Regions from separate parts of the Streptomyces sp. NPDC002680 genome, predicted to be linked through region 3. Evidence: riboswitches for the same ligand, from Rfam matches in the RefSeq annotation. Region 3 holds a riboswitch; each other region holds the start of a gene.
What was found. Region 3 has a riboswitch for cyclic di-AMP ahead of ACFYXF_RS35830 (M23 family metallopeptidase). Riboswitches for the same ligand answer to the same signal wherever they lie in the genome.
Positions count from the first base shown of each region.

Region 1: another riboswitch for cyclic di-AMP. It lies ahead of ACFYXF_RS24825 (transglycosylase SLT domain-containing protein); the one in region 3 lies ahead of ACFYXF_RS35830 (M23 family metallopeptidase).
Region 2: another riboswitch for cyclic di-AMP. It lies ahead of ACFYXF_RS09730 (M23 family metallopeptidase); the one in region 3 lies ahead of ACFYXF_RS35830 (M23 family metallopeptidase).
Region 4: another riboswitch for cyclic di-AMP. It lies ahead of ACFYXF_RS18905 (peptidoglycan DD-metalloendopeptidase family protein); the one in region 3 lies ahead of ACFYXF_RS35830 (M23 family metallopeptidase).

Region 1 covers NZ_JBIAQP010000009.1:279,438-282,390, forward strand. Annotated here, with positions in the region: gene ACFYXF_RS24815 (FAD-dependent oxidoreductase) at 1-673, shown strand, start outside; gene ACFYXF_RS24820 (HAD family hydrolase) at 842-1,687, shown strand; gene ACFYXF_RS24825 (transglycosylase SLT domain-containing protein) at 1,704-2,195, opposite strand; cyclic di-AMP (ydaO/yuaA leader) riboswitch at 2,199-2,364, opposite strand.
Region 2 covers NZ_JBIAQP010000003.1:23,169-26,121, forward strand. Annotated here, with positions in the region: gene ACFYXF_RS09725 (aldo/keto reductase) at 1-635, opposite strand, end outside; gene ACFYXF_RS09730 (M23 family metallopeptidase) at 730-1,800, opposite strand; cyclic di-AMP (ydaO/yuaA leader) riboswitch at 1,812-1,969, opposite strand; gene ACFYXF_RS09735 (PP2C family protein-serine/threonine phosphatase) at 2,229-2,953, opposite strand, start outside.
Region 3 covers NZ_JBIAQP010000016.1:115,496-118,448, reverse strand. Annotated here, with positions in the region: gene ACFYXF_RS35835 (GntR family transcriptional regulator) at 1-302, opposite strand, end outside; gene ACFYXF_RS35830 (M23 family metallopeptidase) at 491-1,285, opposite strand; cyclic di-AMP (ydaO/yuaA leader) riboswitch at 1,298-1,466, opposite strand; gene ACFYXF_RS35825 (M16 family metallopeptidase) at 1,682-2,953, opposite strand, start outside.
Region 4 covers NZ_JBIAQP010000006.1:450,201-453,153, forward strand. Annotated here, with positions in the region: gene ACFYXF_RS18900 (hypothetical protein) at 1-576, opposite strand, end outside; gene ACFYXF_RS18905 (peptidoglycan DD-metalloendopeptidase family protein) at 789-1,799, opposite strand; cyclic di-AMP (ydaO/yuaA leader) riboswitch at 1,804-1,981, opposite strand; gene ACFYXF_RS18910 (alpha-galactosidase) at 2,274-2,953, opposite strand, start outside.

The DNA.
Region 1 (2,953 bases), on a different contig from region 3:
CGTCGGTGCGGGCCAGTCCGCGCTGGAGACGGCGGCGCTGGCGGCGGAGGCGGGGGCGCGGGTACGAGTGGTCTCGCGCGGGCGGGGTCGCGTCGCCTTCGGTGCGCCCCCGTGGCGGCAGCCCCGGCTGCGGCCCGAGTCGCCGTTCGGCAACGCGTGGTCGCTCTGGGCCCTCACCTACTACCCGCATCCCTACCGCCATCTCCCGGCCCAGGCCCGCCACTATCTGGTCCGCCGGGTCCTCGGACCGCTCGGTGCGTGGTGGCTGCGTGACAGGTTCGAGGGGAAGGTGCAGGTGAGCGAGGTCGCACGGATCGTACGGGCAACGGGAGGCGCAGGGGAGACAGGGGGCTCCGGCGGAGGGCGGTCGGTGTTGACCGTGGAGGATCTCGGCGGCCGTACGCGGGAGTTGTCGGCCGACCACGTCATATCCGCGACCGGCTACCGCGTCGACATCGCCGCGATGGACTTCCTCGGGCACGAGCTGCGTACGGAGCTGGCGGTGAGCAGGGGGACGCCGAGGCTCGGTGCCGGGTATGTGTCCTCCGTACCGGGGTTGTACTTCACGGGGTTGCCGGCGGCTGCTTCGTACGGGCCGGTGATGCGGTTCGTGTGCGGTACGGAGTTCGCGTCACCGAGGCTGGTGGGGCATCTGGCGGCCGCGCACGGGTAGGCCTCGGACGGGTGCGGGCGACAACGGGTGCGGACCGCGATCTCGTGCCGTTCGGGCCTTCCCGGGGCGGGAGTTGGGGCAGACTGAGAGGCTGTTGCTGCCGGGATGCCGAACGTCGTCCGGTTCGGGCGGAGACCGATGTGCCGAACGATCCGTATTCTCTGGATCATGGCCGCTCCCACCTCATACACACTTATCGCCACGGACCTGGACGGAACGCTCCTGCGTGCCGACGACACGCTCTCCGACCGGTCGCGGACCGCGCTGGCGCGTGCCACGGCCGCCGGCGCCCGGCATCTGGTGGTGACGGGACGGCCGGCGCCGAGAGTCCGGCCGCTGCTCGACGACCTCGGGGCTGGGGGGCTCGCGGTGTGCGGACAGGGCGCGCAGTTGTACGACGCCGGCGCGGACCGTCTGCTGTGGTCGGTGACCCTGGACCAGGAGCTGGCGGAGACCGCGCTCGGCAAGATCGAGGCCGAGGTCGGGCAGGTGTACGCCGCCGTGGACCAGGACGGTGTCGACGGGCTGACGCTCATCGAACCCGGTTACCTGATGCCGCACCCGACGCTGCCCGCCGTACGGGTGCCGCATCGGGACGACCTGTGGGCCGCGCCCATCAGCAAGGTGCTGCTGCGTCACCCGTCGCTGTCCGACGACGAGTTGGCGTCGGCGGCGCGTGGAGCGGTCGGTTCGCTCGCGACCGTCACCATGTCGGGGCCGGGCACCGTCGAACTCCAGCCATGCGGCATCACCAAGGCGACGGGGCTCGCGCTCGCCGCCGAGTACCTCGGGCTGGCCTCGTCCGCCACCATCGCCTTCGGCGACATGCCCAATGACATCCCCATGTTCGACTGGGCGGCCCATGGGGTGGCCATGGCCAACGCCCATCCCGAACTCAAGGCGGTGGCGGACGAGGTCACCCTCTCGAACGAGGACGACGGGATCGCGGTCGTGCTGGAGCGGCTGTTCGGAGCCGGGGACGGGGACGGGTACGGGACCGGGGTGTGGCGGTGAGGGCGGGTCGGCCGGCCTAGTAGGCCCCGTACACGTTGTCTATCGAGCCGTATCGCGCCGCCGCGTAGTTGCAGGCCGCTGTGATGTTCGCGATCGGGTCGTAGGGGTCGTACGAGGTGCCGGCGACGTGGTAGGCGGCGAAGGTCGGGTCGATGACCTGGAGGAGACCCTTGGAGGGGGTGCCGGCTGCCGCGTTCGAGTCCCAGAGGTTGATGGCGTTCGGGTTGCCCGAGGACTCGCGGATGATGTTGCGGTAGATGCCGTCGTACGTTCCCGGGATTCCGTTCTGCGCCATGATGTCGAGCGATTCGCGGATCCAGCCGTCCAGGTTGTTCGCGTAGTTCGTCGCCGACGACACGGACGCGGCGGACGACGGTGCGGCTGATGCCGTTGTCGCGGTCAGGAAGGGAAAGGCCAGGGCTGCGGCGGCCGTTCCGGTGATGGCGATTGTGCGCGTGAGCGGGCGGCGGGTGGTTCTCGCGCGCTGGTGCTGACCTCGTGCGGGCATGCTGAGTCCTCTCCGACGCCTACGAGGTGAGCTGTCGGGTTCGGGCGGGAGATGCCCGGCCGGGCGCCTGCTCGGCGCGCGACTTCACCCCTAGCCGCTCCGGCGTCGTGCCCGGACCGGCGGCTTACCTGGGTCCCCCGCTCCTGCCTGCGTGAGTCACGTGTGGGTGGGTGGGATGGTGCTCTGCGGGCGGTGGCAGGATTCGGCGATCCGCCCGGCGTGGCGAGAACGTATGCGAGAGCACACGCGTGGAACAAGGGGCGGAAGCATAGGACTTGGTCATTTGGGGCGCACGTTGTGGACAAAACGGGCGGATGCGCGGAGAGGGGTGGTGAGTAACTTGCCTTTTGCGAATGGGGAGTTTGCGGGGGAGGGGGTGGTGGGGGCCGGAATTTGGAGTGACTCGAATCACGGGGTGGGGGTAGTCGTGGTCTGGGTGAGATGAGTGGGGTGAATAGGGGTTTTTAGGGTTTTTATGCTTCTTGTGGGTGTGTCAGTCGGGCGGGCGGAACCTCTCGTGCGATGCGCGTCGTTGTCGTAGCGACGGGTACGGAGGGTGCCGTCAGGGAGGTGGTGGCGTATGCGCGGGTGCGATCACTGGTGTGACGGGTGGGGCGCGGGATGTTTATGAATGTCCATACTTATGGGCTGATCAAAAACATTCCGGTCGTGATCCGATACCGCCTGGCCTGGACGGGCGGGCGCTCGTGGTGATCGAAACGTGACCGGATACGCTGACTTGAGTGATGGCAGCGACC
Region 2 (2,953 bases), on a different contig from region 3:
TACGGGACGGCCGCGAGGCCCGTACGGGAGGCGATGTCCTGTCGCGCGCCCTCGTACGTGTCGCGGGAGACCAGGTTGTAGTGCGGCTGGATGGCCACGTACTTGGCCAGGCCCTCGCGGTCGGAGAAGTCGAGGGAGTCCTGGAGCCGCTCCGGCGAGATGTTGGAGACGGCGATGTGCCGCACCTTGCCCGCGGTCACGAGTTCGTCGAGGGCGCCGATGATCTCCTCGACGGGCACCTCGGGCCGGTCGAAGTGCGTGAAGTAGAGGTCGATGTGGTCGGTGTCGAGGCGGCGGAGCGAGGCGTCGGCGGCGGCCTTGATGTTGGCGCCCGAGAGGCCGGGGAAGTCGGGGTGCTGGCTGACCTTCGTCGCGACGACGATGTCCGCGCGGTTGCCGCGCGACTTCAGCCACTTGCCGATGATGGTCTCGGACTCGCCGCCCTGGTTGCCGTCGATCCACGCCGAGTAGGAGTCGGCGGTGTCGAGGAAGTTGCCGCCGGCGGCGGCGTAGGCGTCGAGCACCTCGAAGGACGCCTTCTCGTCGGCGGTCCAGCCGAAGACGTTGCCGCCGAGGGCGAGCGGGAAGACCTCAAGGTCCGATGATCCGAGCTTGCGAAGAGCCGTAGCAGTCATGCTTCTCGTCAACGCCCGCCCCGGACGCGCTGATTCCGGCGGTTCACGAAGGTTGTGTGAACGGCCGGAATCAGGGAACACGCGTGTTACGGGATTACGGGTTGAGGCCCATGCTCCGCAGCCACGCCATCGGGTCGATCCCCGCGGTGTCCGAGCTGCTGGTGTGGACCTCCATGTGGAGGTGGGCCCCGGTGACGTTGCCGGTGGCGCCGACGCGGCCGATCACGTCTCCCGTGTTGACCTTCTGGCCGACGCTGACGTTGATCGAGGACTGGTGGGCGTACCAGATCTCGGTGCCGTCATCGAGGGTGAGGATCGTGCGGTAGCCGTACGAGCCGCTCCAGCCCGCCTCGGTGATCGTGCCGGTGTGGACCGCCTTGAGCGGGGTACCGGTGGGAGCAGCGAAGTCGAGGCCGGTGTGGTAACCGGAGGACCACAGCGAGCCGGCCTGGCCGAACGTCGAGGTGATCGTGTACGAGGAGGTCGGCAGCGTGTACTGCTTGGCCAGCTCGGCGAGCCGCGCGGCCTCCAGCTTCGCCGCGGCTTCCTCGGCGGCCTTCTTCTTCGCGGCGGCGGCCTTCGCGGCGGCCTCGCGCTTGACCTTGGCGGCCTCGGCGGCGGCCTTCTTCGCGGCGGCGTCCTGGGCGGCCTGCTGGACCTTGGCCTCGGCCTGGTCCTTCTGCTGCTCGGCCTGGAGGATGATGCGGGCGCGCAGGGCCTCACCCGCGTCGCTGGTGCCCTGCTCGGTCTCCTCGGAGGTGACCCCGACGCTGCTGAGCGCGTTGGGGGAGCCCTGGGGCTCGGCGTCCGAGTCGTCGTCGCCCGCGAAGGGCGAGCCGACGGAGGGCAGGTCGGGGATGGAGATGGAGACCGGCGGCTTGCCGGTCTGCGCGGTGGCCATACCGGCCCCGCCGACGGCGGCTATGACACCGACGCCGAGAACGGTGGAGCTGCGGGCGAGTCCTCCGCCGCCGCGCTGCTTGCCGACGCGGTGCCGGCCGCGAACCGGACGAGTGGTGTCCGCGCTGGGATTCCACTCCTCCCAGGGGCCCTCGTCGGTGCGACGGCTGCCGAAGCCGAAGGTCGGGATCTTCCCGTCCTCGGTCTCGCTGCCGCGCTGACTCGGTACGAACGGGGCCTCTGGGGCGGCCGGGTTTGACGCCACGTGGGCGTGCTCCTTTCCTTCCTTCTCGCCTACCGGGTTAGCTGACGGGTTCGGAGCAGGAAGGTCTCCTACGCGCGTATACCTGCCGTGTTGCCACGGCGGCGGACGAGCGATTCACCCCAAGTTGGTGGTTCCCCGGTTCCCTCGCGGGATTCGGCGCGTGCGCACGGAGCCGACTCTTGTGACGGCTGGGACGACCGCGCTGCGTTATCGAACGTTAATAGACCAGGGCCCTGTATTCCAAGCTGTTCCTGTTGATCGTTAACGCTTTTCCCGAGGACGTTCCGGGTCACCACCGGTGAAAATCGGGCGAGTTGACCGTGCCCTAAGTGACTACTGAGTTTTGACTGTGTGTCAGATGTTATGCGGAGCGGGACCGTTCACTCACCCTTGGTGACAACTGATGAGAACTCGAGAACTTGAGGACCTCATGAGCTGATGGGCCGGCGTACGGCGAGCAGCGCCATGTCGTCCGTCGTGCCGCCGCCCGCGTGCCGGCGCACCTCGTCGGCGAGGGCGGCGAGGAGGGCGTCCGGGGCGTGGAAGACGCGGCCCGCGAGCCGGTCGGCCGGGGCGAAGAAGTCGCCGTGCCCGTCACGGGCCTCCGACAGCCCGTCGGTGTGCAGGAGCAGGATCGCCCCGCCGGGAAAGGGTGTCGTCTCGGCCCGGTCGGGTGCACCGCCGAGGTCGCCCATGCCGAGCGGCAGCGCGGCTTCGGACGGGCTGAGGACGCGCAGGGTGCCGTCGGTGTCGAGGAGCAGGGGCGGGGGGTGCCCGCGGTTGACGACGCGTACGACCCCGTCGCCGTGCGGGAGTTCGGCGAGTACGGCGGTGGCGAAGCCCTCGGTGGCCTCCAGACCGCCGCGCCGGGCGGCCTCGCGGGCGAGGGCTCGTTCCAGCCGCTGGGCGACCGCCTCCAGGGTCGCCTCCTGCTCGGCGGCCTCCCGGAACGCCCCGATGACGACGGCGACGGCCGCCACGGCCCCCATCCCCTTGCCCCGCACGTCCCCGAGGACTAGCCGCACTCCGTACGGGGTGTCCTGCACGGCGTACAGGTCGCCGCCGATGAAGGCACCCTCCTGGGCGGCCTCGTACCGGGCGGCGATCTCGAAACCGCCGATGCGCGCGTCCGGTTCGGGCAGTACGGCGCGTT
Region 3 (2,953 bases):
AGATGGGCCTCGGTGCGCCGCTGGGCGGCCCGGGAGGCACCCAACGGCTCCAGGAGCATGCGCATCTCCAGCAGGTCGGAGGCCTCCTGCTCGGTGGGTTCCGCCACGCACGCGCCCGCGTGCCGCCGGGTCACCACGAAGCCCTCGGCCTCCAGGGTGCGCAGGGCCTCGCGGACGGGGACGCGCGAGACGCCGTACCGGCGCGCGAGCAGTTCCTCGGTGAGCCGGCTGCCGCGCTCGTAGACACCGGCGACGATGTCGTCCCGGATCGCCGTGCATACCGAGTGCGCCGGAATACGCATGTCCGACCTCCGCTTTAATCCCCGTGAAACGTCGACGATTGACGTGTGTTCAGTGACTCTATTGCAGAGAACCGGAATTTCCGACGGCAGGCCGGAATCCGGGGATATTTTTTGGACACAGGGCCGCCGGAAACGCCGAAAGCCCCGGCTCGGGGAGCCGGGGCCACGACAAGAGATGCGCGTGGTTGTCAGACGTTCACACCGTGCGAGCGGAGGTAGGCGACGGGGTCCATGTCCGAGCCGTACTCCGGGGTCGTGCGGGCCTCGAAGTGGAGGTGCGCACCGGTGACGTTGCCGGTGGCCCCGGAGAGACCTATCTGCTGGCCCGGGGTGACGGTCTGCCCGACGGAGACGTTGATGGACGACAGATGACCGTACTGGGTGTACGTACCGTCAACCATCTTGATCACGATGTTGTTGCCGTAGGCGCCGCCCCAGCCGGCCTCGACGACCGTGCCGGAGCCCACCGCGTGGACGGTGGTGCCGGACGAGGCGTGGAAGTCGATGCCGGTGTGGCTGCCGGAGGACCAGACGGCGCCGCCCGCCTTGTAGCCGGTGGAGATGTACGAGCCGGAGATCGGGGCGACGAAGGTGTTGAGGCGCTTGCGCTCGGCCGCACGGGCGGCGCGGGCCTCCGCCTCGCGTGCCTCCTCGGCCCGCTCCTCCGCCTCCTTCTTCGCGGCGGCCAGGGCGCGTTTCTCGGCCGCGACGGCCCGCTTCTCGGCGGCGGCCCTCTCGGCGGCCTGCTCCTGGGCGGCGGCCTGCGCGTCGATCTTGTCGGCGAGCGTCTCGCCGATGGAGATCACCGGGGTGAGGCCGGTCTGCTCGACCGCGGACTCGGCGGCGAGCGCCGGGGCTGCGAGGCTGCCGACGGCGCCGGTGGTGGCGAGGGCCGCGACGCCGGCCGCGCGGACGGTCGTACGGGTGACAAGACTGGGGCGGCGGGGACGACGGTGCTTCCCGGTGGCGCGGGTGAACGCCATGTAGTGGCTGGTCCTTTCCTTCCTTCTCGCCTACCGGGTTAGCTGACGGGTTCGGAGCAGGAAGGTCTCCTACGGACCCCCTCGCAGCACGCGCGGGCGTCCGATTCACCCCAGGGACTGCACAAAGTGGGTCCCCGGCTCCCCTGGCTCGCGCCATGTGGGGACTCGGCGATGACTGCCCGGGTGCCGCGGCTGCGGCGCACTGCATGACGGACAGCCGGACCGACGCTAAGCCGCGTAACTTTCAATCAACAAACCGATCACGGGTTTTGTAGCGCATGCCACAGGGCAGACAGTCAACCTCTCCATCAATACGGGCAACTTGCCCATCAATATGGACAAGAGGGGCCCGGTGACGCTTCCGTCACCGGGCCCCTGTCGTGTACGCGAGTGCCGTTACTCGGCGGGGACGACGCTCACTTCGCCGATGCCGAGGGCCCGGACGGGCTCCTCGATCGTCGCCGCGTCACCGACGAGGACCGTCACCAGGCGGTCCACCGGGAAGGCGTTCACGGCCGCCGCGGTGGCCTCCACGGTGCCGGTGGCGGCGAGCTGCCGGTACAGCGTGGCCTGGTAGTCGTCGGGCAGGTGCTGCTCGACCTGGTCGGCCAGCGTGCTCGCCACGGCCGCCGCCGTCTCGTACTTGAGCGGGGCGACGCCCACCAGGTTCTGCACCGCGACATCGCGCTCGGCGTCGGTGAGCCCCTCGGCCGCGAGCGTGCGCAGCACCTTCCAGAGGTCCTCCAGAGCGGGACCGGTGTTCGGCGTGTCGACGGAGCCGCTGATAGCGAGAAGCGCGGCGCCCGAGCCGTCCGGGGCCGAGCGCAGGACCTGGCCGAACGCCCGCACACCGTAGGTGTAGCCCTTCTCCTCGCGCAGGACGCGGTCCAGGCGGGAGGTGAGGGTGCCGCCGAGGCAGTACGTGCCGAGGACCTGGGCGGCCCAGACACGGTCGTGCCGGTCGGCGCCGACGCGGCCGATGAGCAGCTGGGTCTGTACGGCGCCCGGGCGGTCCACGATCACGACCCGGCCGGTGTCGTCGGCGGTCACCGGCGGCACGGGCCGCGGCTGGGCCGTCGAGCCGGTCCAGGCCCCCAGGGTGTCGCCGAGCAGCGCGTCCAGGTCGACGCCGGTGAGGTCGCCGACGACCACGGCGGTGGCCGTGGCGGGACGGACGTGCCTCTCGTAGAAGGCGCGTACGGCCGCGGAGTCGATCTTCGCGACCGTCTCCTCGGTGCCCTGGCGCGGACGGGACATGCGCGAGGTCTCCGGGAACAGCTCCTTGTAGAGCTGCTTGGCGGAGCGGCGGGCCGGGTTGGCCGTCTCGTGCGGGATCTCGTCGAGCCGGTTGCGCACCAGCCGCTCGATCTCGCTGTCCGCGAACGCGGGTGCCCTGAGGGCGTCGGCCAGCAGACCGAGCGCCTTGGGGAGCCGCGACACGGGGACTTCGAGGCTGAGGCGTACGCAGGGGTGGTCGGCGTGCGCGTCGAGGGTGGCGCCGCAGCGCTCCAGTTCGGCGGCGAACTCCTCGGCGGAGTGCTTGTCGGTGCCTTCGGAGAAGGCCCTGGCCATGATCGTGGCCACGCCGTCGAGACCGGCGGGCTCGGCCTCCAGGGGGGCGTCGACGAGCACCTCGACGGCGACGATCTGCTGGCCGGGGCGGTGACA
Region 4 (2,953 bases), on a different contig from region 3:
CTGGGTGTAGGAGCCGGGGCCCAGGTCGACCCGCCACAGCCGCTCGCCGGTGAGCGCGTACGCCTCCAACAGGTCGGGCCTGTCCCGGGTTTGGGAGAGTCTGCTGACGACGAGTTCATAGCGTCCGTCGCCGTCCAGGTCGCCGGGCCAGGCGTGCTGCACGCTGTAGTCGTCGGCGGCGGCGAGAGGGATCTCCGCGTAGCCCTTGTCAAACGTGAGGGCCGAACTCGGCCGCAGCTCACGCCCGTTGACGACCGCCCGGACGCTGTAGGCGCCCGTGCCCAGACTGTTGTCCTGGTACGTCGTGGACTTGACGATCGGCACGGTGTTGAGGCGGCGTCCGCCCTTGTACACGTTGAAGGCGATCGCGTTGCCATGACGTGCGTACTCGGTGCCGAGCAGCCGCCAGCTGAGGAAGGTGCCCTTGCCGGACGGCACCGCGACCAGGCCTCGGTCGAGGTTCTCGACCACCCGGCGCGGGGACTCGGCCGCGTGTCCGGCGGGCGCGGAGAGCGCCCCGGCCGTCAGGATCGCGGCGACGACGGCGCCGGTTCTTCGGCGTCGACTGGAATGCACAGGTCCTCCGTAGACAGTCGCAGAGAGCAGAAAGCGCTTGCGCAGCAACGGAGTTCACTGTGCCCCCACCTTCTCGCCCTGTCGACGCTGCGGGCACCCGCGCCACAAGACTGCAATGCGATGATCATGGAGGTACACATTCGGACACGCCGAAGACCGGACCCGGGGATCGGGGTCCGGCCTTCGGCGGCTGTCCTCGTGAGGAGTCGGCGTCAGCCGACGGCGACGCCCTTCGAGCGGAGGTACGCGACCGGGTCCACGTCGGAGCCGTAGTCCGGGGTGGTGCGGATCTCGAAGTGCAGGTGCGGTCCGGTCACGTTGCCGGTGGCACCGGAGAGGCCGACCTGCTGACCCTCGGTCACGGTCTGACCGGCCGAGACGGAGAGCTGGGAGAGGTGGGCGTACTGGGCGTAGTAGCCGTCGGCGAGCTTGATGACGACCTGGTTGCCGTACGCGCCGCCCCAGCCCGCGGAGACGACCGTGCCGGCGCCGACAGCCTTGAGGGAGGTGCCGGTCGGGACGACGAAGTCGACGCCCGTGTGGTAACCGCTGGACCACATGCTGCCCGCCACGTGGTAGGCGGTGCCGATGGTGGCACCGGCCACGGGGAGGGTGAAGCCGCTGGAGCTGCTGGAGCCACTGGTGTCGGCGGCCTCGGTCGTCGTCGAGGTGTCGGCCTTCGCGTTCTCGGCGGCCGGCTTGGACGTCGCCGTCTGGGTCGACTTCGAGGAGGACGACTTCGACTTCGTCGAAGACGAGGAGGAGGAAGAAGAAGAGGGCGAAGAGGTCGACGCGGCCTTCTTGCCGATCGTCAGCTTCAGACCGGGGTGGATCAGGCTCGGGTCGGAGCCGATGGCGGTCCGGTTGTCCGAGTAGAGCTTCCGCCAGCCGCCGCTGACGCTCTGCTCCTGGGCGATCTTCGAGAGGTAGTCGCCGGCCTGGACCGAGTAGGTCCTGACGCTTGCCTTCTTGGCGGCGGAAGGCGTGGAAGCGGTGGCCTTTCCGGCCTTTTCCGTCTTCGCGGAAACGGACTCGGCCGATACGGACTTGGCCGATTCCGAAAGCGAGAAAACGGACTGGGCGGTTGACTCCGCCGTGGCCGCATGGGCCCCGGTGGCTCCCAGAAGCGGCAGGGCGAGAGCCGCTCCGCCGGTTCCGGCAACGGCTATCGAACGAGTGAAACGCTGGGACTTCGGACGGCGGTGCTTACCCTTCGCGGGCATGACGAATTCCTCTCCGTCGCCTGCGAGGTGAGCTGTCGGGTGCGGACTGGAGATGTCCGGCCACGCCTGAACGTGACTTAACCCCAAGCCTGTTCCAGAGACCGGAACAGGCGTTCTACCTGTGGGTCCCCCGCTCCTGCCGTTGTCGGGTGTTCGATGCGGGCTCCGGGCGGCGGCAGGATTGGGCGTCCGTCCGGATTGGTGGCGAACGTAAGCGACCAAGACGCACAGAAACAAGCCTCGGGTTCCCTGTGTACGGGTTTCCTGTGGTCCTCCCCAGAATTCCCGGTCACTGTCCGTGAATTACGGATCTTTCCGCCCCTCGAACTCCCTTAAAACACGCCGAAATTACGTGAACATGACGGCGACACACGGTCACGGATATGACGCTGCTCACTCGCCCGATTCACAGCAACCTTTATTCCCAGGCGAGTTGGAATGAAGGCACCATAGGCGCCATATCGGGCAGGAGGATCAGATGCGACGCAGACGGAAAATTGCCGCATCAAGGTCACCCTTGAGCCCGGTCCGCAGCCCGTGGTGCAACAGCACGGCACCCCGGTGGACTTCGCCCGTTTCGCGGCATTCGTACGTCGCCGAGGGGTCGAGTCCGCGCAGTCGCAGCGCCGGGAGCGGCTCACCGTGGTGCTGCGCCTGGAGCCAGGCGAGGACGACGATCTCGTCCCCCAGCACGTACTGCACCGCGCTCAGTCCGCCGGTCGGCCGTCGCAGCCGGTAGAGGTCGCCGCGCTGCACGACGGGCCGGATCTCCTTGTACAGCCCCACCCACTCCCCCGCCTCGGCCAGTTCCTCCTCGGTCCATTCGGTGAGGTCGCCGCCGACGCCGAGCACCCCGGCCATCGCGCTCACGAACCGGAACCGCAGCGAGCTGACCCGGCCGTTGAGCTGGGTGTTCGGGCTGTCGGTGACCCAGGCGGCCATGACCCGCGCCGGATGGATCTGGCTGAAGCCCTCCTGGATGGCGAGCCGGTCCAGCGGATCCGTGTTGTCGGAGGTCCACACCTGGTCCGTACGGGCGAGGACCCCGAGGTCGATCCGGCCACCGCCGCCCGAGCAGGACTCGAAGGCGACATCCGGGTGGGTGGCCCGGAGCCGGTCCAGCAGGGCGTACAACCCGTGCACGTGGTCGACCC